Regions from separate parts of the Streptomyces sp. NBC_00258 genome, predicted to be linked through region 2. Evidence: predicted binding sites of a transcription regulator. Region 2 holds the regulator's gene; the other holds the start of a gene.
What was found. The regulator HrcA, encoded in region 2, represses chaperone genes, less so after heat shock. The targets are predictions, from matches to a motif close to TTNGCACTCNGNNNNNCNGAGTGCNAA.
Positions count from the first base shown of each region.

Region 1: a site for HrcA is predicted at 1,831-1,857, ahead of groES (co-chaperone GroES). Genes of this name have one in related genera too.

Region 1 covers NZ_CP108081.1:5,348,396-5,360,484, forward strand. Annotated here, with positions in the region: gene groL (chaperonin GroEL) at 1-1,256, opposite strand, end outside; gene groES (co-chaperone GroES) at 1,378-1,686, opposite strand; gene OG718_RS23685 (polysaccharide deacetylase family protein) at 1,981-2,754, opposite strand; gene OG718_RS23690 (polysaccharide deacetylase family protein) at 2,751-3,752, opposite strand; gene OG718_RS23695 (THUMP-like domain-containing protein) at 3,843-5,033, shown strand; gene OG718_RS23700 (dipeptidase) at 5,052-6,230, opposite strand; gene purE (5-(carboxyamino)imidazole ribonucleotide mutase) at 6,236-6,790, opposite strand; gene OG718_RS23710 (5-(carboxyamino)imidazole ribonucleotide synthase) at 6,787-7,998, opposite strand; gene OG718_RS23715 (GtrA family protein) at 8,195-8,737, shown strand; gene OG718_RS23720 (ATP-binding protein) at 8,755-10,026, opposite strand; gene OG718_RS23725 (response regulator transcription factor) at 10,170-10,847, opposite strand; gene OG718_RS23730 (oligopeptide:H+ symporter) at 11,347-12,089, shown strand, end outside.
Region 2 covers NZ_CP108081.1:8,056,440-8,068,528, forward strand. Annotated here, with positions in the region: gene hemW (radical SAM family heme chaperone HemW) at 1-1,210, shown strand, start outside; gene OG718_RS35985 (DUF3097 domain-containing protein) at 1,446-2,249, opposite strand; gene OG718_RS35990 (MBL fold metallo-hydrolase) at 2,385-3,161, opposite strand; gene hrcA (heat-inducible transcriptional repressor HrcA) at 3,411-4,427, shown strand; gene dnaJ (molecular chaperone DnaJ) at 4,428-5,564, shown strand; gene OG718_RS36005 (nitronate monooxygenase) at 5,823-6,908, shown strand; gene OG718_RS36010 (16S rRNA (uracil(1498)-N(3))-methyltransferase) at 6,905-7,651, shown strand; gene OG718_RS36015 (hypothetical protein) at 7,959-8,501, shown strand; gene OG718_RS36020 (S41 family peptidase) at 8,547-11,786, shown strand; gene OG718_RS36025 (histidine triad nucleotide-binding protein) at 11,922-12,089, shown strand, end outside.

The DNA of each region.
Region 1 (12,089 bases), 2.7 Mb from region 2:
AGCGCGGAGCCACCACCGGAGACGATGCCCTCCTCGACCGCGGCGCGGGTCGCGGAGATGGCGTCCTCCAGACGGTGCTTCTTCTCCTTGAGCTCCACCTCGGTGGCGGCGCCGACCTTGATGACGCACACGCCGCCGGCCAGCTTCGCGAGGCGCTCCTGGAGCTTCTCGCGGTCCCAGTCGGAGTCGGTGTTCTCGATCTCGGCCTTGATCTGGTTGACACGGCCGGCCACGGCGCCGGTGTCGCCACCGCCGTCGACGATGACCGTGTCGTCCTTCGAGATGGTGACGCGGCGGGCGGTGCCCAGCACGTCGAGGCCGACCTGGTCGAGCTTGAGGCCGACCTCCTCGGCGATGACCTCGGCGCCGGTGAGCGCGGCCATGTCGCCGAGCATCGCCTTGCGGCGGTCACCGAAGCCGGGGGCCTTCACGGCGACGGCGTTGAACGTGCCGCGGATCTTGTTCACGACCAGGGTCGACAGGGCCTCGCCCTCGACGTCCTCGGCGATGATCAGCAGCGGCTTGGAGGCGTTGGTCTGGATGACCTTCTCCAGCAGCGGCAGCATGTCCTGGATGGAGGAGATCTTGCCCTGGTGGATCAGGATGTACGGGTCGTCCAGGACGGCTTCCATGCGCTCCTGGTCCGTCACGAAGTACGGCGACAGGTAGCCCTTGTCGAAGGCCATGCCCTCGGTGAAGTCCAGCTCCAGACCGAAGGTGTTGGACTCCTCGACGGTGATGACACCGTCCTTGCCGACCTTGTCCATCGCCTCGGCGATGAGCTCGCCGACCTGGCTGTCCTGGGCGGACAGACCGGCGACGGCGGCGATGTCGGACTTCTCGTCGATCGGGCGCGCGGTCGCGAGGAGCTCCTCGGAGACCGCGGCGACGGCCGCGTCGATGCCCTTCTTCAGGAGGGCGGGGGACGCGCCGGCGGCGACGTTCTTCAAGCCCTCGCGGACGAGCGCCTGGGCCAGCACGGTGGCGGTGGTCGTACCGTCACCCGCGATGTCGTTGGTCTTGGTCGCCACCTCCTTCACCAGCTGGGCGCCGAGGTTCTCGTACGGGTCGTCGATCTCGACCTCGCGGGCGATGGTGACACCGTCGTTGGTGATGGTGGGTGCGCCGAACTTCTTGTCGATGACGACGTTGCGGCCCTTGGGGCCGATCGTCACCTTGACCGTGTCGGCAAGCTTGTTGACGCCGCGCTCGAGGGCGCGACGGGCGTCCTCGTCGAACTTCAGGATCTTCGCCATGGGAGCGGTTCAGCCCTCTCGGAAAACGTGGGTGAAACGAACTGCGCCCCCGACGCCCGGCTTCATAAGGTCGCGGGGGCCAGGGGCGCAGTTCACTGCAATGCTGGTAATGCCGGGTGAATTACTTCTCGACGATCGCGAGCACGTCGCGAGCCGAGAGGACGAGGTACTCCTCGCCGTTGTACTTCACCTCGGTGCCGCCGTACTTGCTGTACAGCACGACATCGCCGGTCTTGACGTCGAGCGGAAGACGCTCGCCGTTCTCGAAGCGGCCCGGGCCAACGGCCAGGACGACGCCCTCCTGGGGCTTCTCCTTGGCGGTGTCCGGGATGACCAGGCCAGAGGCCGTGGTCTGCTCGGCGTCGAGCGGCTGGACCACAATGCGGTCCTCAAGCGGCTTGATGGCAACCTTGGAGCTGGTGGTCGTCACGATCCGACCTCCCCCTTCGGAGATCTCACGGGGTTAACTGTCTGAGGTGGCGACCAGGTGGATCCGTCGTCGCGGGTGCCGGACCTGCCCGTCGCTATTGGCACTCTCCTGCGGTGAGTGCCAGACCTGAGACTATGACTGCGATTAGCACTCGGTCAAGCGGAGTGCCAGTTGCCTCCGGCGGTCAGGGAGATGTTCGGCACCCGGAACCGGGGTGGGCCTTGCTGGGGGCTGCGCCCCCAGACCCGCTCTTCAGGGGCGCGGGGAACTGCGCGACCAGCCACAACGAACCCGCTAGAGGTAGTCCTCCAGCCGTGCCACCGTGAACCCCTCCCCCTGGATGCGCTTCAGCATGGCGGTCGTCGCATCGGTGAGACTCGCCCCCATCCGGCCCTCCGGGCAGTGGAGGATGTCACCCGGCCGGAGGCGGTCCGCGTCGCGCCACAGGACGATGGCGGCCACTCCGCAGTCGGCGGCCGCGCGCACGGTGTCGGCGTTGTAGTCGCCGTAGGGCGGGCGGAAGAGCCGGGGTCGGATACCGAAGCGCTGCTTGAGCTTCTCCTGCTGGCCGCAGATCTCGGCGCGCTGGCCGGCGTACGGCAGGCCCGGCAGGTACGGGTGGTCGAGCGTGTGGTTCTGCACGGTCGCGCCGACCGCGCGGAGCCGGCCGAAGTGGGCGTATCCCGGCCCGACGACACTGTCCGTGAGGAACATCGTGACCGGCAGCCGCAGTTCGCGGACCATGTCGACGAATCCCGGGTCCTTCTCGGCGCCGTCCTCGAAGGTCAGGAAGACGACCCTGTCGCGGGTGGGGACGCGGTCGACGACGGGCGGCAGGCCCGGTCCCGCGGTGCGGGCGGAGGGCCGCCGGTCGGGCGGCTTCGGCGCCGGGGCGAGCGGGGCGGCCAGGCCCCAGCGGCGGTACGGGTCCTCGGTGGGGCCGTACGTGCGTACCTTCTGCGCGGCCTTCTTGCCCAGCCGCTCGATGGGGTCCACGGACTGGGCGCAGCCGGCCAGGCAGACCAGGCCCGCGAGCAGCGCCGCGCCGACGGCCGGCCGCTTCCTCACAGGTAGTCCTCGATGCGTGCCACCGCATACCCCTTGTCCGTGACCAGCTTCAGGAAGTGGCGGACCATGTCCGGCATCGTGCCCTTCCAGTGCTCCTTGCCGCGGAAGTGGCTGAGAACGATGTCTCCGGGGTGGAGGTCGCGGTCCGACTCGCGGTAGTCCCAGCGGTCGGCGAAGACCTCCTCGTTCCACAGCGGTGCCGCCTTGATGCCGCAGGCCCTGGCCGCGCGCAGGGTGTCCTCGTTGTAGTTGCCGAAGGGCGGGCGGAAGAGGGTCGGGCGCTTGCCGTAGCGCTTCTCGATCACGTCCTGCATGCCGCAGATCTCCTGTTTCTGCCGTTCGTAGGAGAGGTTCGGCATTTGACGGTGGTGGAGGGTGTGGTTGTTCAGGACCACGCCCCTGTCCTGCATCTTCCTGAAGTAGCCGTAGTCCTCCTTGACCAGGTAGTCGCTCAGGAAGGCCGTGTACGGGATCTTCAGCTCGCTCATCATCCGCAGGAACGCCGGGTCCTTCTCGGCGCCGTCGTCGATGGTGAGGAAGACGACCTTGTCCTTGGTGGGGATCGTGGTGAAGACGGGTGGCAGGCCTTCGTGGTCGTCCACCTCGAAGCCCTTGCGGGTGCTGATGCGGGGTTTCTGCCCGGGGGCGGGGGGCGCGGGTAGCGGGGGCTCGGCCAGGCCCCACTTCTTCGCCGCGGTGGCGCGGGCCCGCTGCTCCTGACGGAGCTTGGTGGCGTAGGCGTCCATGGCCCGGGCCGGTGGGGCCTTCAGGAGTTGTTGGCCTGCGGCGGGCTCGACGGTGGTGGGAGTTGCTTCCGCGCAGCCGGCTGCCAGTGCGGTGACCGTCAGCAGGACGAGAGCGGTGCGTACTGCCTGGGACGGCCGGATTGCGACCTGCGGGGCGGTGGGGGCTTGTCGCGCGGTTCTCCGCGCCCCTGAGGGAGCGTCCCCCGAGCCGCCATTTACATTGTTGCCATCATTTTGTCGTACAAGTCGCATGAACCCGGATCCTCACAGGTCACACCCCTCACGAGCCCTCGACACATCCGGCGACCGCGTGCCGTCCACCGACTGGCCCACAATGGGGCGGTGAACGACCTCGATCCGCTCTCCGCCTTCACCTCCCTGCTCACCGGCCAGGGCCGTGCCCTTCTCGACGAGGTGCGGGACACCGAACCCGCTCAGGAGCTGGCCGTCGCGACCCGGCTGCGGCGGGAGTATCCCGTCGGGCTCGTGTCGGCGGCGCTCGGGCAGGCGCGGTTGCGGCAGCGGGCCGTGGTGAAGTTCGGCGCGGCGGACGCGGGGCGGATGTACTTCACGCCGAACGGGGTGGAGCAGTCGACCCGGGCGAGTGTCGCCGCGTACCGGGCCCGGCGTTTCCAGGAGCTCGGTGTGCGTTCGGTGGCGGACCTGTGCTGCGGCATCGGCGGTGACGCGATCGCGCTCGCCCGGGCCGGGATCCGGGTGCTCGCCGTCGACCGGGACCCGCTGACGGCGGCCGTGGCACGGGCGAACGCCGACGCACTCGGGCTCGGTGATCTGATCGAGGTGCGCGAGGCGGATGTCACGGAGGTCTCGACATCCGCGTACGACGCCGTGTTCGTGGATCCGGCGCGGCGGGGCGGGCGCGGGCGCGTCTTCGATCCCGAGGCCTATTCGCCGCCGCTGTCGTGGGCCGTGCGAACCGCCCTCGGAGCGCCACTCGCCGCGCTGAAGATCGCACCCGGGATTCCCCACGAGACCGTCCCCGCCGAGGCCGGGGCCGAGTGGATCTCGGACTCCGGGGACGTGAAGGAGGCCGTGCTGTGGTTCGGCACGGGAGAGGCCGGGTCCGTACGTGCGACCCTGCTGCCCGGGCCGCGGACCCTCGTGGGCCGGGGGCTGCCCGACCCTCAGGTGCGGCCCCTGGGGCGGTACTTGTACGAGCCCGACGGGGCCGTCATCCGGGCGCATCTGGTCGCGGAGGTCGCCGGGGAGCTGGACGGCGGCGGGCTGATCGACGAGACCATCGCCTACATCACAGCGGACTCCCTGAAGGACACGCCCTACGCCACCGCCTACGAGATCACCGACCAGCTTCCCTTCGGCGTGAAGAAGTTGAAGGCGCTGCTGCGGGAGCGTGGGGTCGGTGTCCTCACCGTCAAGAAGCGTGGCTCCGCCGTCGAGCCGGAGGAGCTGCGGCGCAAGGTGAAGCCGCAGGGGCCGAACTCGGCGACCGTGTTCCTGACCCGGGTGAAGGGCGCCCCGACCATGCTTCTGGGGCACCCCGCACCCGCGTGACCGATGCGCCTGGCCGTGCTAGCCGTCCAGTTGCTCCAGGGTCGCGTTCGACGGGCCCCTGCGGGACTGCTCCGCGCGGGCCACGTCCTCCGCGGCGCCCAGCACCCGGACCGCGTTCTGCCAGGTCAGCTTGGCGAGGTCGGTGGACGACCAGCCGCGGTCCAGGAGTTCCGCGATGAGGTTCGGGTAGCCGGAGACGTCACCGAGGCCCTCGGGCGTGAACGCCGTGCCGTCGTAGTCGCCGCCGATGCCGATGTGGTCGACGCCCGCCACCTCGCGCATGTGGTCGAGGTGGTCGGCGACCGTCGGAACGGTCGCGACGGGGCGGGGGTTGGACTCCTCGAAGAGACGGTGGACCTTCATCGCCTCGGCGGTCGTGTCGAGGTGGTGGAAGCCCTGCTCGCGCATGTTCTCGTCGGCGGCGGCCGTCCAGTCGACGGCGGCCTGGAGGACGAACTTCGGCACGAACGTCACCATCGCCACACCGCCGTTGGCGGGCAGCCGCTCCAGCACGTCGTCCGGGATGTTGCGCGGGTGGTCGCAGACCGCGCGCGAGGAGGAGTGGGAGAAGATCACCGGCGCGACGGACGTGTCCAGCGCGTCCCGCATCGTCGTGGCGGCCACGTGGGAGAGGTCCACGAGCATGCCCAGGCGGTTCATCTCCCGTACGACCTCGCGGCCGAAGGCCGACAGGCCGCCCACGGACGGCTCGTCCGTCGCCGAGTCCGCCCACGCGATGTTGTCGTTGTGGGTGAGGGTCATGTAGCGGACCCCCAGCTCGTACAACCCGCGCAGGGTGGCGAGGGAGTTGTCGATCGAGTGGCCGCCCTCGGCGCCCATCAGCGAGGCGATCCGGCCCTCGCCGCGGGCCGTCTCCATGTCGGCGGCCGTCAGCGCGGCACGCAGGTCGGCGGGGTAGCGCGCGATCAACTGCCGTACGCAGTCGATCTGTTCGAGCGTCGCCGTCACCGCACCGGGAAGGTCGGAGCGCACATACACCGACCAGAACTGCGCGCCGACACCGCCCGCGCGCAGCCGGGCCAGGTCCGTGTGCAGATGGGCGCTCTGGTCGGCGGCGATGTCGCGGGCGTCGATGTCGTAGCGGACCTGCTCGCGCAGGGCCCAGGGGAGGTCGTTGTGGCCGTCGACGACGGGGAAGTCGGCGAGCAGGGCGCGGGCGCGGTCCAGGGACGACATGCGCGTCACTTTCCGAAGCCGAAGCCGTTGCCGGCGCCGGCCTCGACCTTGGAGCGCAGGCGCTTGCCCTTCTCCGTGGCCTGGTCGTTGAGCTCCTGCTGGAACTCGCGCATCCGGCCGAGGAGTTCCTCGTCCTGCGTGGCGAGGATGCGGGCGGCCAGCAGACCCGCGTTGCGCGCGCCGCCGACCGAGACCGTGGCGACCGGAACGCCCGCGGGCATCTGGACGATCGAGAGCAGCGAGTCCATGCCGTCGAGGTACTTCAGCGGGACCGGGACGCCGATCACCGGCAGCGGGCTCACCGAGGCGAGCATGCCCGGCAGATGGGCCGCGCCGCCCGCGCCTGCGATGATCACCTTGAGGCCGCGCCCGGCCGCCTCCTCGCCGTACGCGATCATCTCGCGCGGCATCCGGTGCGCGGAGACCACGTCGACCTCGTAGGCGATCTCGAACTCGTCGAGGGCCTGTGCGGCCGCTTCCATGACGGGCCAGTCGGAGTCCGAGCCCATGACGATGCCGACTACGGGCGACTCGGAGGACGCATCTGCGGACGTGCTCATTCGGTGATCGTGCCTCTCAGGTAGGCGGCTGCGTGGCGGGCGCGGTCGAGGACGTCGTCCAGGTCGGCGCCGTAGGTGTTGACGTGGCCCACCTTGCGGCCGGGCTTCACGTCCTTGCCGTACATGTGGATCTTGAGCTGGGGGTCGCGGGCCATGCAGTGCAGGTACGCGGAGTACATGTCGGGGTAGTCGCCCCCCAGGACGTTCACCATGACCGTCCACTTCGCGCGCGGGCGCGGATCGCCGAGGGGCAGGTCCAGGACCGCGCGGACGTGGTTGGCGAACTGGGAGGTGATCGCGCCGTCCTGGGTCCAGTGGCCGGAGTTGTGCGGGCGCATGGCCAGCTCGTTGACCAGAATCCGGCCGTCGCGGGTCTCGAAGAGCTCGACGGCGAGATGGCCGACCACGCCGAGCTCCTTCGCGATGCGCAGGGCCAGCTCCTCGGCCCGCAGCGCGAGCTCGTCGGAGATGCCGGGCGCGGGCGCGATCACCGTGTCGCAGACCCCGTCGACCTGCTGGGACTCGACGACGGGGTAGGCGACGGCCTGGCCGTGCGGCGACCGTACGACGTTGGCCGCGAGCTCCCGTGCGAAGTCGACCTTCTCCTCGGCGAGGACCGGGACGCCTGCGCGGAAGGGGTCCTCGGCGTCCGCCGCGGACCGCACGACCCACACGCCCTTGCCGTCGTAGCCGCCGCGGACGGTCTTGAGGACGACCGGGAAGCCGTCACCCTCGGCTCCCTCGGGGAGCCCTTCCGCCGCGAACGCGGCCACGTCGGCCGGATCGCTCACGATCCGGTGCCGCGGGCACGGCACGCCGATCTCGTCGAGCTTCGCGCGCATCACGCCCTTGTCCTGGGCGTGCACGAGCGCGTCGGGCCCGGGGCGCACGGGAATGCCGTCCGCCTCCAGGGCACGCAGGTGCTCGGTGGGTACGTGTTCGTGATCGAAAGTGATCACGTCGCAGCCCCGCGCGAAGGCCCGCAGCGTGTCGAGGTCGCGGTAGTCGCCGATGACGACATCACCGACGACCTGCGCCGCGGAATCCTGGGGGGTGTCACTGAGGAGCTTGAATCTGATGCCGAGCGGGATGCCCGCCTCGTGTGTCATACGAGCGAGCTGGCCCCCGCCGACCATGCCGACTACCGGGAACGTCACGCCCCCAGGGTATCGGCCATACCGGGGCACCCCTGTCACCCGCATGATCATCGGAAGTTCCGCATGTTCATCACATCCCGGCCACATATTCGAGTCCAAGCCGGGCACCGAAGGGAACCGCTGGTTAGCATGGCGGAGTCGACGAAGGTTGACGAAATTGACGTATCCGACGAGACGGGGGCTGGGCGACACCATGGGCAAAGGTGGTAAACGCAGGGCACATGCCAGGCCGCCCAGCGCTGTCCGCATGCGGATCGACCGGCTGACCAGGGAAGTCGCCAAGTTCGGCGCGGTCGGCGGTGCCGGTCTGCTGGTCAACCTGATCGCCTTCAACGTGGTGCGCAGTGCCACTGATCTTCAGGTCGTACGGGCCAGTGTGATCGCCACGGTCGTCGCTATCGTCTCGAACTACATCGGTTTCCGGTACTTCACGTACCGCGATCGCGACAAGAGCGGCCGCACCAAGGAGCTGACGCTGTTCGTGCTGTTCAGCGCGGTCGGCCTCGTCATCGAGAACGGCTTCCTCTACGCCGCCACGTACGGGCTCGGGCTGGACAGCCCCCTCGCCAGCAACGTCTTCAAGTTCGTCGGCATCGGCATCGCGACGCTCTTCCGCTTCTGGTCCTACCGCACCTGGGTCTTCCGGGCGGCTCCGGCGCGTGAGGCCGTGGCCAGCGCGGAATCGTTCCTGGAGAACCCGGAGCCCTACCTCGACCAGGAGCGCCAGGCCTACCTGCAGGACGAGGACCGCCCGACCCGCCAGTTCCGCCAGGTCCAGCGCGTGCGCTAGGGGACTTTTCGGGGGCGCTAGCGAACCGTCTGCTCGTCGCCGTCCTGCGGCCGTCTGAGCGGCGTACGCGACAGGAACAGCCCGAACACCGGAGGCTGCGCCTGGAGCATCTCCAGGCGCCCTCCGTCGGCCTCCGCGAGGTCACGGGCCACGGCTAGGCCGATGCCCGTGGAGTTCCGGCCGCTGATGGCCCGCTCGAAGATCCGGGCGCCCAGATCGGCCGGGACACCGGGCCCCTCGTCGGTGACTTCGATCACAGCCTGGTTGCCGGTGACGCGCGTGCGCAGCGCGACCGTGCCGCCACCGTGCATCAGGGAGTTCTCGATCAGCGCGGCAAGGACCTGGGCCACGGCTCCGGGCGTCCCGACGGCCTGGAGATGGTGCTTGCCCGAGCTGACGATCGCGCGGCCCGCGTTGCGGTAGGCCGGACGCCACTCCGCGAGCTGCTGCTTGATGACCTCGTCGAGGTCGAAGGTGACGGCGGAGCCGGTCCGCGGGTCCCGGGAGTTCGTCAGAAGCCGCTCGACCACGTCCGTGAGGCGCTCGACCTGGCCCAGCGCGATGGTCGCCTCCTCCTTCACGATGTCCGGGTCGTCGGTGAGGGTGATCTCCTCCAGCCGCATGGACAGCGCGGTCAGCGGCGTACGCAGCTGGTGCGAGGCGTCGGCCGCCAGACGGCGCTCGGCCGTCAGCATGCGGGCGATGCGCTCGGCGGAACCGTCCAGGACGTCGGCGACCCGGTCCAGCTCCGGGACGCCGTAGCGCTTGTGGCGCGGCCGCGGATCCCCTGAGCCGAGCCGCTCGGCGGTCTCCGCGAGGTCGGTCAGCGGGGAGGCGAGCCGGTTGGCCTGGCGTACCGCGAGGAGCACGGCGGCGATCACCGCGAGCAGGGCGACCGCCGCGATGATCAGGAGCGTACGGCCGACCTCGCGGGTGACCGCGGAACGGGGCTCCTGGACCGTCACCGTCTCGCGCTGCTCGCCCTCGCGGGTGGACTTGATGACGTCACCGGTGGGCTTGTCGCCGATGTGGATGTCGGCACGGCCCGGGATCTCGATGCGCGCGTACCGGTCGCCCGTGACCTGGTCCTTGAGGACACCGGCACTGATCAGCTCGTCACCGAGGATGCGGCTGTCGACGATGCTCACCAGCCGCACCGCCTCGGAGTCCACCCGCTCCTGGGCGCTGTTGCTGATCGTGCGGGTCTCGACGATGACGAGCGAGACCCCGAACACGGCGATCACGACCAGCACGACGGCCAACGTGGAATTGATGAGACGGCGACGCACGGGGCCCTCCGGGCAACTGATCGATCAAGGGCTAGGGGCGCCCTACGGGGGCGCGAGGAACTGCGCGACCAGCCACACACGACCCGCGGCCGCGCACCCACCGACGCCACAACGGCGATGAGGCGCAGCCCGACAGCAACGAGCTAGCTCTTCTCGAAGCGGAAACCCACTCCACGTACCGTCGCGATGTACCGCGGATTCGCGGCGTCGTCACCGAGCTTCTTCCGCAACCACGAGATGTGCATGTCCAACGTCTTCGTGGACGACCACCACGTCGTGTCCCACACCTCACGCATGAGCTGGTCACGCGTGACGACCCGCCCGGCATCCCGGACGAGAACCCGCAGCAGGTCGAACTCCTTGGCGGTGAGCTGGAGCTCCTCGTCGCCCATCCAGGCCCGGTGCGACTCGACGTCGATGCGCACGCCGTGCGTGGCCGGCGGCTGCTGGGGCTCGGACGCGCCGCGCCGCAGCAGGGCCCGGACGCGGGCCAGCAGCTCGGCGAGGCGGAACGGCTTGGTGACGTAGTCGTCGGCGCCGGCGTCCAGGCCCACGACCGTGTCCACCTCGTCGGCGCGCGCGGTCAGGATGAGGATCGGCACGGTGTGCCCCTCGGCGCGCAGCCGCCGGGCCACCTCCAGGCCGTCCATGCCGGGCAGCCCGAGGTCGAGCACACACAGATCGATGCCGCCCTGGATGCCGGCATCCAGCGCGGTGGGGCCGTCCTCGCGTACCTCAACCTCGTACCCCTCCCGGCGCAGGGCGCGGGCCAGGGGTTCCGAGATGGACGCGTCGTCCTCGGCGAGCAGTACTCGGGTCATGAACTGATGGTAGTCCGCTGCGGACCAGTGCAGACAGGGTGATCGACACCCGTGATTCGCCCGCACCGCGCGGGGGATGCAACCCTGTGGGTTAGGGATGTAAATCTATGAACGACCTTCGATTCAGGCGCATAGTTCCATCCATACCTGTGATCCATCTCTCAAGTCATGTCATATGCGGCAATGCCATGCCGTGGGGCCTTATGGTGACCAGACGCCTGTAGCACCACGCAGGGACCTTTGGCGGGAGCTTGACGCCGAAGGTCTCTTTTGTGTGCGGGCTGGTGTCTACCAGCCTCGAAAGGAATGACCTGTGGCCGGGCCCCGAGCGCGAGGACGCGTGCGGGGCGTGGATCCCGGTGGTCGCCGTCCACCGTTCCGATGACCCGGAGCGGACTCCCCGTGGGCGTGGGGCGGGACGGGCCCCCGCCGGTGCCGGCCGCCTCCCCCACCGGGCGCGCGACGCTCTGCAGCGCGTCCCGACCAGCAAGGAACGACCATGGCGTCCAGCCTGACGAAGGACTCGGTCTCTCCGGGCACCCCCGGTTCCGAGAAGACCTTCTTCGGCCACCCCCGCGGACTGGCCACTCTCTTCATGACCGAGATGTGGGAGCGTTTCTCCTACTACGGCATGAGGGCACTCCTCCCGCTGTACCTGGTCGCCCCCGGCGGCCTGCACCTGAGCGCGACCGCCGCGACCGCGATCTACTCGGTGTACCTGTCGCTCGTGTACCTGCTCGCCCTCCCGGGCGGCTGGTTCGCGGACCGCGTGCTCGGCCCCCGCAGGACCGTCGCCGTCGCCGGCCTGGTCATCATGCTCGGCCACCTGACGCTGGCGCTGCCCTCGTCCGGCACCTTCTACGCCGGCCTCGGCCTCGTCGCGATCGGCTCGGGTCTGCTGAAGGCCAACATCTCGACGATGGTCGGCCACCTCTACGACGGCCCGGACGACCCGCGCCGTGACGGCGGCTTCACCGTCTTCTACATCGGCATCAACCTCGGCGCCTTCGCCGCGCCGCTGGTCATCGGCACCATCGGCGAGAACGTCAACTGGCACCTGGGCTTCGCGCTCGCCGCGCTCGGCATGGCGCTGGGTCTGGCCCAGTTCCTGCTCGGCCGCCGTCACCTCGACACGCGCTCCGACGTCGTCCCGACGCCGCTGTCCGCCGCGGAGAAGGCCTCGACGCTGCGCAAGGGTCTGCTGTGGCTGGCCGTCGCCGCGGTCTTCTACGCCGCCGTCGG
Region 2 (12,089 bases):
CGAGCCCGTCCCCGACGACGGGGTGCTGCCCGCGCACGCCCTGGCCGGCGCGGCCGACCGTCCGCTCGGGTTCTACCTCCACGTCCCGTACTGCGCGACGCGCTGCGGCTACTGCGACTTCAACACGTACACGGCGACGGAGCTGCGCGGCTCGGGGGGCGTGCTCGCCTCCCGCGACAACTACGCCTCGACCCTGATCGACGAGATCCGCCTGGCCCGCAAGGTCCTCGGCGACGACCCGCGGCCCGTCCGCACGGTCTTCGTCGGCGGCGGTACGCCCACACTGCTGCCCGCCGACGATCTCGTACGGATGCTGGGGGCGATCCGGGACGAGTTCGGGCTCGCGGCGGATGCGGAGATCACCACGGAGGCGAACCCGGAGTCGGTGGACCCGGCGTATCTGGCCGCGCTCCGGGAGGGCGGGTTCAACCGCGTCTCGTTCGGCATGCAGAGCGCGCGGCAGCACGTGCTCAAGGTCCTGGACCGTACGCACACGCCCGGCCGGCCCGAGGCCTGTGTCGCCGAGGCCCGCGCGGCCGGGTTCGACCACGTCAACCTCGACCTCATCTACGGCACACCCGGTGAGAGCGACGACGACTGGCGGGCCTCGCTCGACGCGGCGATCGGTGCCGGGCCCGACCACGTGTCGGCGTACGCCCTGATCGTCGAGGAGGGGACACAGCTCGCGCGCCGCATCCGGCGCGGGGAGGTGCCCATGACCGACGACGACGTGCACGCGGACCGGTACCTCATCGCGGAGGACCGCCTCTCCGCGGCGGGCTTCTCCTGGTACGAGGTCTCCAACTGGGCCACGTCCGACGCCGGGCGCTGCCTTCACAACGAGCTGTACTGGCGGGGGGCCGACTGGTGGGGGGCGGGGCCCGGGGCGCACTCCCATGTGGGCGGTGTTCGCTGGTGGAACGTAAAGCATCCGGGGGCGTACGCGGGGGCCCTGGCGGCGGGGCGGTCGCCCGGGGCGGGGCGGGAACTCCTGTCGGAGGAGGACCGGCGGGTGGAGCGGATCCTGCTGGAGCTGCGACTCCTTGAGGGGGTTCCGCTGGCGCTGCTCCACGCGGACGGCCTTGCGGCGTCTCGTCGGGCCCTCGCGGACGGTCTCCTTCAGCCTGGGCCGTACGAGGCCGGGAGCGCGGTGCTCACCCTGCGGGGGCGGCTGCTCGCGGACGCGGTGGTACGCGACCTGGTGGACTGAGGGCCTTTTCCTCGCCCCCGCCGCCCCTACCCGTTCCCGTCCCCTGGGGCTCCGCCCCAGGCCCCGTGGCGTTGTGATTTCGGGTGCGGGCCGGCTGTGGCTGGTCGCGCAGTTCCCCGCGCCCCTGAAAGGGGCGCGGGGAACTGCGCAGCGGGGGTTCGGGGGCGGAGCCCCCGAGTAGTGACGGGAATGGGTAGGGGCGGCGGGGGCGAGAAAAGCCCTCTGGCCGCCGCGCTCACTCCGGTGCCGTGACGAAGTCGATCAGTTCCTCCACGCGGCCCAGCAGCTCCGGCTCCAGGTCACGGTAGGAGTGGACCGAGCCGAGGATGCGCTGCCAGGCGGCGCCCGTGTTCTCGGGCCAGCCCAGGGCCCGGCAGACCCCCGTCTTCCAGTCCTGCCCGCGCGGCACGCGCGGCCACGCCGGGATGCCGACGGCCGCCGGTTTCACGGCCTCCCAGACGTCGATGTACGGATGCCCCACGACAAGCGCGTACTCGCTCGTCACGGCCTCCGCGATCCGCGACTCCTTCGTGCCGGGCACGAGATGGTCGACCAGCACCCCCAGCCGCGCGTCCGCCCCGGGACCGAACTCCTCGACGACGGCGGGCAGGTCGTCGATGCCCTCCAGGTACTCGACGACGACACCCTCGATCCGGAGGTCGTCACCCCAGACCCGTTCGACCAGTTCCGCGTCGTGACGCCCCTCGACGTAGATACGCCCCGCCCGGGCGACCCGTGCCCGGGCCCCGGGCACGGCAACCGACCCGGAAGCCGTACGAGTGGGGCGTACGGGTGCGGACGACGGGCGCACCAGCGTCACCACGCGCCCCTCCAGGAGGAACCCACGCGGCTCCAGCGGAAACACCCGGTGCTTGCCGAAGCGGTCCTCCAGCGTGACCGTCCCGGCCTCGCAGCGGATCACGGCACCGCAGAACCCGGTCCCGGGCTCCTCGACCACGAGCCCCGGCTCCGCCGCCACCTCGGGCACGGGCTTGGGCTTCTTCCACGGAGGGGTCAGGTCCGCTGAGTACTGGCGCATTCGGATGACGATAGGAGAAGGTCCCCGTCCGGCGCACCGAGCCCCCCTGCGACACGCCGACAACCCTCCCAGGAGACGCCGACGAGCCTCCTGCGCCAGGCGCACGAGTTTCCTGCGGCAGGCCCCACGAACTCCCTACGGCACGCCGAAACGCCGTGCCAGCGCGTCCCGTTGGGCCCGTACGAACCCGGCGTCGACCGCCGCCCCGTGACCGGGCACGTACACCGCGTCCTCGCCCCCGAGGGCCAGCAGCCGGTCCAGGGCCGCGGGCCAGCGGGAGGGGACGGCGTCGGGGCCCGCCTGGGGTTCGCCGGACTCCTCGACGAGGTCACCGCAGAAGACGATCTCCGGCGAGCCCGTCCCGGGGCCGCTGGGACTGCTGGGGCCGCCGGGGTCTCCCAGGTCGCCGCGGACGAGAATCGCCAGGTCGTGGGCCGTGTGGCCGGGTCCCACGTTCGCCAGCAGGACCTGTACGCCGCCGCCCAGGTCGAGCGTCCACTCGCCGGAGACGAGATGCCGGGGGCGGACGAGCAGGTCCGCCGCCTCGGCCGCCTCGCCAGGATCGGCGCCGTTGCGTACGGCATCCGCCCGCAAGGCGTCCCGTTCGTCGACCAGCACCCGCTCAAGGCCCACCGCCCCGAAGATCTCGACCCCCGCGAACGCCGCCGCGCCGAAGGCGTGGTCGAAGTGCGGGTGGGTGAGCGCGAGATGGGTGACCCGCCCGCCCCCGAGCAACCGCCGCGCCTCCGTACGCAGCCGCGCGCCCTCCCGCAGCCCCGACCCCGCGTCGATCATGAGCGCCGCACCCTCGCCCACCACGAGCCCGGCCGTGCAGTCCCACACCGGAAGCCGGCAGCGTCCCACACGCGGACCCAGTTCCTCCCACCCGGCCTCTTCCCAAGTCACCCTCATACGCCGACGCTAGCCCTACGCCCGATGAAGTGCGCAGACAGCGGTGGACAGCAGTCGGGACAGAGCGGGACAGCCCCGTACACGTCGTCGTGACGTCGCAGGGCCACCCTTGCCCGGGCCGCACCTACCGGCCGTACACTTGGCGCGGGGATGCTGGCACTCGCGCACGCTGAGTGCCAGGCAAGACGATCGAGGATGATCGAGGACCGCATCGAAGACCGCGGGGAAGACCAGCTGGAGGTGTGCGCGATGCTCAGTGAACGCAGGCTCGAGGTGCTGCGCGCCATCGTCCAGGACTACGTGGGCACCGAGGAGCCGGTCGGTTCCAAGGCGCTCACGGAGCGCCACCGGCTGGGCGTCTCCCCGGCGACCGTCCGTAACGACATGGCCGTGCTCGAGGACGAGGGCTACATCGCCCAGCCGCACACCAGCGCAGGCCGCATCCCCACGGACAAGGGCTACCGCCTCTTCGTCGACAAGCTCGCGGGCGTCAAGCCGATGACCGCGCCGGAGCGGCGGGCGATCCACAGTTTCCTCGACGGCGCCGTCGATCTCGACGACGTCGTGGGGCGGACCGTCCGGCTCCTCGCGCAGCTCACCCGGCAGGTCGCCGTCGTGCAGTACCCGTCCCTGACGCGCTCGACCGTGCGTCATGTGGAGCTGCTGTCGCTGGCCTCGGCCCGCGTCATGCTGGTACTGATCACGGACACCGGCCGGGTCGAGCAGCGCATGGTGGACTGCCCGGCGCCCTTCGGGGAGGCCTCCACGGCAGATCTACGCGCGCGGCTCAACAGCCGGATCGCGGGCCGCCGTTTCGCGGACGTCCCGCAACTGGTGCAGGATCTCCCCGACGCTTTCGAGGCGGAGGATCGGGGTACGGTCGCGACGGTGCTCTCCACTCTCCTGGAGACCCTCGTCGAGGAGACCGAGGAGCGGCTGATGATCGGCGGCACCGCCAATCTCACCCGCTTCGGACATGACTTTCCCCTCACTATCCGTCCGGTTCTGGAGGCCCTTGAGGAGCAGGTCGTTCTCCTCAAACTCCTTGGTGAGGTCAATGATTCGGGCATGGCCGTACGGATCGGTCACGAGAACGCCCATGAGGGACTCAACTCCACGTCCGTCGTCTCGGTCGGCTACGGTTCGGGCGGCGAGGCAGTAGCAAAACTTGGCGTGGTCGGACCGACGCGCATGGATTACCCCGGAACGATGGGAGCGGTACGAGCGGTGGCACGGTACGTAGGACAGATCCTGGCGGAGTCGTAAGTGGCCACGGACTACTACGCCGTACTCGGCGTGCGCCGCGACGCGTCCCAGGACGAGATCAAGAAGGCATTCCGGCGGCTCGCACGCGAGCTGCATCCGGACGTCAATCCCGATCCGAAGACGCAAGAGCGCTTCAAGGAGATCAACGCCGCGTACGAGGTGTTGTCGGACCCGCAGAAGAAGCAGGTCTACGACCTCGGCGGTGACCCGCTGTCCCAGGCGGGCGGCCAGGGCGCGGGCGGCTTCGGCGCCGGCGGGTTCGGGAACTTCTCGGACATCATGGACGCCTTCTTCGGTACGGCGTCGCAGCGGGGCCCGCGGTCGCGCACGCGGCGCGGCCAGGACGCGATGATCCGGCTGGAGATCGACCTCGACGAGGCGGCCTTCGGCACGACGAAGGACATCCAGGTCGACACGGCCGTCGTGTGTACGACGTGCAGTGGCGAGGGCGCGGCGCCCGGCACCTCCGCGCAGACCTGTGACATGTGCCGCGGGCGCGGTGAGGTGTCCCAGGTCACGCGGTCCTTCCTGGGCCAGGTCATGACGTCCAGGCCGTGTCCGCAGTGCCAGGGGTTCGGGACGGTCGTTCCGACGCCGTGCCCCGAGTGCGCCGGTGACGGGCGGGTCCGCTCGCGTCGGACCCTGACCGTGAAGATTCCCGCCGGTGTCGACAACGGCACGCGGATCCAGCTCGCGGGCGAGGGCGAGGTCGGGCCCGGTGGCGGTCCCGCCGGTGACCTCTACGTGGAGATCCACGAGGTCGCGCACTCCACCTTCCAGCGGCGCGGTGACGACCTGCACTGCACGGTCACCATCCCGATGACCGCGGCGTCTCTCGGGACGAAGGTTCCGCTGGAGACGCTCGACGGGATGGAGGAGATCGACATCCGTCCGGGGACCCAGTCCGGGCAGTCGGTTCCGTTGCACGGGCGCGGTATCACCCACCTTCGCGGTGGCGGCCGTGGTGATCTCATCGTGCATGTCGAGGTCATGACGCCGACCAAGCTCGATCCCGAGCAGGAACGGCTGCTGCGCGAGCTCGCGCAGCTTCGGGGGGAGGAGCGGCCCACGGGTCAGTTTCAACCCGGGCAGCAGGGGCTGTTCTCCAGGCTGAAGGACGCGTTCAACGGTCGCTGAGGGCTCTTCGGCCTGAACGGCCTCGTCCTCAAATGCCGGACGGGCTGGGTGTTTCAGCCCCTCCGGCGTTCGAGGAGCGGGGGTTCGGGGGCCGGCCCCCGAAAGGGACGATGGGGGTCCCCCCGCTCGAGCGAAGCCGAGAGTGGGGGAGGGCAGGGGCGGCGGGGCGAAGAACCCTCCCGCGGGTCGATTCCCGTGGCTTATGCCCGGGGGAAGGCCGGATTCGGACTTGTACGGAGGACGTGACAACATGCCGTCATGTCCTCCGCGCTGACCGATCTCTTCCCACTCCCGATCGTGCAGGCCCCCATGGCGGGCGGCGTCTCCGTGCCGCAGCTCGCAGCGGCCGTGTCCGAAGCCGGCGGGCTCGGTTTTCTCGCCGCCGGGTACAAAACGGCCGACGGCATGTACCAGGAGATCAAGCAGTTGCGGGGCGCCACGAGCCGCCCGTTCGGCGTGAACCTGTTCATGCCGCAGCCGGAGTACGCCGACCCGGCCGCCGTCGAGGTCTACGCCCACCAGCTCGCCGGCGAGGCCTCCTGGTACGAGACCGAACTGGGCGACCCCGACAGCGGACGCGACGACGGATACGACGCCAAACTCGCCGTACTCCTCGACAACCCCGTGCCGGTCGTCTCCTTCCACTTCGGCTGCCCCACCCGGGACGTCCTGGACTCCCTGGGCCGGGCAGGCACACTGACCCTGGTCACGGCGACCACCGCCGAGGAGGCGCAGGCCGTGCAGTGGGCGGGCGCCGACGCGGTGATCGTGCAGGGAGTCGAGGCCGGCGGCCACCAGGGCACCCACCGCGACAACCCGGAGACCGACGGCTCCGGCATCGGACTGCTCTCGCTGATCGCGCAGGTCCGCGAGACCGTGCAGATCCCGATCGTCGCGGCCGGCGGCATCATGCGCGGCAGCCAGATCGCCGCCGCGCTCGCCGCGGGCGCGAGCGCCGCCCAGCTCGGCACGGCGTTCCTCGCCACCCCCGAGTCCGGCGCCAACGCCGTGCACAAGCAGGCGCTGACCAACCCCCTCTTCGTACGTACGGAGTTGACGCGGGCCTTCTCCGGCAGGCCCGCGCGGGGTCTGATGAACCGCTTCATGCGCGAGCACGGGCCGTACGCGCCCGCCGCCTACCCCGAGGTCCACCACCTCACCTCCCCCCTGCGCAAGGCGGCGGCCAAGGCGGGGGACGCGCAGGGGATGGCGCTGTGGGCGGGACAGGGCCACCGGCTCGCGCGCGAGCTGCCCGCCGGGCAGCTGGTCGAGGTGCTCGCGGCCGAACTCGCCTCCGCCAAGACAGCGTTGTCGTCCCACTCGGGCGGGGGTTCGGTCCGTTGACCGCCCCGGTGTTCGTGGTGGACGTGGTCCCGGGCGGGCCCGAGTTCGTCCTCGACGGCCCCGAGGGGCGGCACGCCGTGTCCGTGAAGCGGCTGCGGGCGGGCGAGGACGTCGTCCTCACCGACGGGCACGGGCGCTGGGCCGAGGGCGTCGTCAAGGCGGCCGAGGGCAAGGACCGGCTCGTGGTGACGGACATCGCAGAGGTCCGTGAGGAGCCCGAGCCGGCTCCCCGTATCACCGTCGTCCAGGCCCTCCCCAAGGGCGACCGCGGTGAACTCGCCGTCGAGACCATGACGGAGACCGGTGTCGACGAGATCGTCCCCTGGGCCGCGTCCCGCTGCATCACGCAGTGGAAGGGCGAGCGGGGGCTCAAGGCGCTCGGGAAGTGGCGGGCCACCGCGCGCGAGGCGGGCAAGCAGTCGCGGCGGGTGCGGTTTCCGCAGGTCGCGGACGCGATGACGACCAAGCAGGTTGCCGCGTTTCTCGCCAATGCGGAGCTTGGGGTGGTGTTGCACGAGGACCGGGCGTACGGGAGCGAGCCGCTCGCGACGGCCGAGCTTCCCTCCACCGGGCGGATCGTGCTCGTCGTGGGCCCCGAAGGCGGTGTGTCCCCCGAGGAGTTGGCGGCCTTCACCCAGGCCGGAGCGAAGGCCTGCCGGCTGGGCCGCAGCGTCCTGCGCACCTCCACCGCCGGCACGGCCGCGACGGCCCTCCTCCTGACCCGCACGGGCCGCTGGTCCTGACGAGCAGTTCTTCGCCCCCGCCGCCCCTACCCGTCCCGTCCCTGGGGCTGCCGCCCCCAGACCCCCGCATCGGCCTGAACTGCCTCGTCCTCAAACGCCGGACGGGCTGGAAGTGTCGGCCCGGGCCGCGAAGTATTCAGCCCCTCCGGCGTTTGAGGAGCGGGGGTTCGGGGGCGGCGACCCCGAAAAGGGACGGGAATGGGTAGGGGCGGCGGGGGCGGAATCGTGGCTGTTTGCGGTCTATCGAGCTTTGCTCGGGGGTGGCACGCTGCCGTCTATGGGGGCATTGAGGCGTTTACGGGGTCGGATGGGTGGGCGGCGGGGACCGGTCGCCGTCGGCGTCGCGGTCGTGGCCGTGTTCGGCGCGGTCGCGTGTGAACCCGGCAACGGAATCAGCGCCGCCGCCGTGGCGATCACGACCGACCAGACAGGAACCCGCGAGCTGGAGAAGCAGGGCGTCGACGTCCAGTGGCTCAGCTGCACGGCCTCGTACGGGGACAAGGGACAGACGGCCGGAAGCTCGCCGAGCGCGCGGAGTGTCGCGACCGTCGACTGTGTCGGGGAGGAGAAGGACGGGCGGGAGATCACCATCAAGGGCAAGGTGACGCAGGAGGTCAACGGGACCTGCGTACGGGGTGATCTGACCGCCAGGGTCGGCGGCAAGGAGTGGTTCCGGGTGGACGTGCTCGGGAACTGCAGGGCGGGTACACCGAGCACCGTCAATCCGTGGACACCGCCCGTCGATCACAAGACCACGCCGCCGCCGGATCGGCCCGGGGCGACCGTCACCGTCACCAGGACCGTCACCGAGTACCCGCACCCCACCTGCTCCTGCTTCCAGGGCAAGTGATCGAAAGCTCTGGTCGCGGACAGGACCGCTGCATAGGGTGATCGGGTGACACAGACTGCATCCGCCGCATCTGCCCCGTATCTCCGGTACCCGCATCTGCACGGCGAGTTGATCGCCTTCACCGCCGAGGACGACGTCTGGGTCGCTCCGCTCGACGGCGGCCGCGCCTGGCGGGTCAGCGCCGACAACGTCCCGGTGAACCATCCCCGCATCTCCCCGGACGGAACGACCGTCGCCTGGACCTCCACCCGTGACGGGGCACCCGAGGTGCATATCGCCCCGGTCGACGGCGGTTCCACCAAACGCCTTACGTACTGGGGGAGTTGGAAGACCCAGGTGCGCGGCTGGACCCCGGAGGGCGAGGTGCTCGCGCTCAGCACGCAGGGCCAGGCGAGCCTGCGCCGCAGCTGGGCCCGGGCCGTCCCGCTCGACGGCGGGCCGGCAACCACCCTTCCGTACGGGCCTGTCGGCGATGTGGCCCGGGGCGGCCCCGGCACGCTCCTGCTGTCCGCTCCCATGGGCCGTGAGGCCGCCTGGTGGAAGCGGTACCGGGGAGGCACGGCCGGGAAGCTGTGGATCGACCGGGAAGGCGACGGGGAGGCCGGGGAGTTCGTACGGCTGCATGCCGAGCTGGACGGGAATCTGGAGTACCCCTCGTGGGTGGGGGAGCGGGTCGTCTTCCTCTCCGACCACGAAGGCGTGGGGGCCGTGTACTCCTCCCTCGCGGATGAATCGGATCTGCGGCGGCATACGGCAGTTGACGGGTTCTACGCCCGGCACGCCTCCACCGACGGGACACGCGTCGTGTACGCGTCCGCCGGTGAGCTGTGGATCCTCGACGACCTCGACGGGGCCGAGCCGCGGCGGCTCGACATCCGGCTCGGCGGACAGCGCGTCGATCTGCAGCCGCATCCCGTGAGCGCGGCCCGCTGGTTCGGCGCCGCCGCGCCCGACCACACCGGCCGCGGCAGCGCCGTCGCCGTGCGCGGAGCCGTCCACTGGGTCACCCACCGCTCCGGCCCGACCCGCGCGCTCGCCGCCGAACAGGGCGTACGGGCCCGGCTGCCGCGCACCTTCCGCGCGGACGGCGAGGAGCACGTGGTGTGGGTGACGGACGCCGAGGGCGATGACGCGCTTGAGTTCGCGCCCGCCACCGGGGTCGCGCCGGGAGCCACCCCGCGTCGGCTCGCCGCCGGACAGCTCGGGCGGGTGCTCGGGCTCGCGGTGGCGCCCGACGGCAGCCGCGCAGCGGTCGCCTCGCACGACGGACGCGTACTGCTCGTCGAGCGCGAGACCGGCGAGGTCCGGGAGGTCGACCGCAGCGAGGACGGCGAGGTCTCCGGGCTCGCCTTCTCGCCCGACTCGGCCTGGCTCGCCTGGTCGCACCCCGGCCCGCGCCCGCTGCGCCAGCTCAAGCTCGCCAACACCGCGGACCTGTCGGTGACCGAGGCGACGCCGCTGAGATTCCGGGACTACGCGCCCGCGTTCACGCTCGACGGGAAGCACCTGGCGTTCCTGTCCGCTCGGTCCTTCGACCCCGTCTACGACGAGCACGTCTTCGACCTGGCCTTCGTCGGGGGCTCGCGGCCGCATCTCATCACCCTCGCCGCGACCACCCCCTCGCCCTTCGGGCCGCAGCGGCACGGCCGGCCCTTCGAGGCGCCCGACAAGGACGAGACACCCGACAGCGAGGGCTCCCCGGCAACGCGCATCGACCTCGAAGGACTCGGCGACCGCATCGTGCCGTTCCCCGTCGAGGCCGCCCGCTACTCCGGGCTGCGGGCCGCCAAGGACGGGCTGCTGTGGCTGCGGCACCCCGTGCGGGGCGTGCTCGGCGCCTCCCGCGCCACCCCGGACGACCCGGACCCGAAGACCGACCTGGAGCGCTACGACCTCGTCCAGCAGCGCATGGAGCATCTCGCCTCGGACGCCGACGGCTTCATGGTCACCGGCGACGGCAAGCGGATCCTGCTGTGGACCGACAGCAAGCTCAAGGTCGTACCGAGCGACCGGCGCGCCTCGCTCGACGACGAGAGCGACACGAACATCACCGTCGACCTGTCACGCATCCGCCAGACCGTCGACCCGGCCGCCGAGTGGCGGCAGATGTACGACGAGACCGGCCGCCTCATGCGCGACAACTTCTGGCGCCCCGACCTGGGCGGCACCGACTGGGACGGCGTACTGGACCGGTACCGTCCCGTGCTCGGACGGGTCGCCACCCACGACGACCTGGTCGACCTGCTGTGGGAGGTACAGGGAGAGCTCGGCACCTCGCACGCCTACGTCATGCCGCGCGGCGGATACGGCGGCGGCGAGCGGCAGGGGCTCCTCGGGGCCGACATCTCCCGTCACGAGGACGGCCCGCAGGGCGCGGCACAGTGGCGTATCGACCGCATCCTGCCGTCGGAGACCTCCGACCCCGACGCGCAGTCGCCGCTCGCCGCGCCCGGAGTCGCCGTGCGCGCCGGGGACGCGATCGTGGCCGTCTCCGGGCGGCCCGTCGACCCGGTGACCGGACCCGGACCGCTGCTCGTCGGCACGGCGGGCAAGGCCGTCGAGCTCACCGTCTCCCCGGCGGGCGGCGGCGATCCGCGGCACGCCGTCGTCGTACCGATCTCGGACGAGGAACCGCTGCGTTACCACGCGTGGGTGGCCGACCGGCGTGCCTACGTCCACGAGAAGTCCGGCGGCAGGCTCGGCTATCTGCACGTGCCCGACATGCAGGCGCCCGGCTGGGCCCAGATCCACCGCGACCTGCGGATCGAGGTCGCCCGCGAGGGCCTCGTCGTGGATGTCCGCGAGAACCGCGGCGGCCACACCTCCCAGCTGGTCGTCGAGAAACTCGCCCGGCGCATCGTCGGCTGGGACCTCGCGCGTGGCATGCGGCCCACGAGCTATCCGGAGGACGCGCCGCGCGGGCCCGTCGTCGCTGTCGCCAACGAGTTCTCCGGCTCCGACGGCGACATCGTCAACGCCGCGATCAAGGCCCTCGGTATCGGGCCCGTCGTCGGTACGCGTACGTGGGGCGGCGTCGTCGGGATCGACAGCCGTTACCGGCTCGTCGACGGGACGCTCGTCACCCAGCCCAAGTACGCGTTCTGGCTTGAGGGTTACGAGTGGGGCGTGGAGAACCACGGGGTCGACCCGGACGTCGAGGTGGTCCAGGCCCCGCAGGACCACGCGGCGGGCCGTGACGTACAGCTCGACGAGGCGATCCGTATCGCGCTCGCGGCGCTCACGGAGAACGCGCCGAGGACGCCTCCGCTGCTGCCGGGTTCGTAGGGCACCCGGGGACGGCGGAGTGCGGTTCTTCGGATGCGGGTGCGTGGGGACTGGTCGCGCAGTTCCCCACGCCCCCTACGGGCACGGGCTCGGTACCATGCCCGGGCAACGATCATCCAGCGTGAGGAGCCGCGCATGGCAGGGGAAGCGCAGGACGACTGTCTGTTCTGCAAGATCGTCGGTGGGAAGATCCCGGCGACCGTCGTCCGTGAGACCGAAACGACCGTCGCCTTCCGGGACATCAACCCGCAGGCGCCCATCCACGTCCTGGTGATCCCGAAGGTCCACCACCCGGACGCCGCC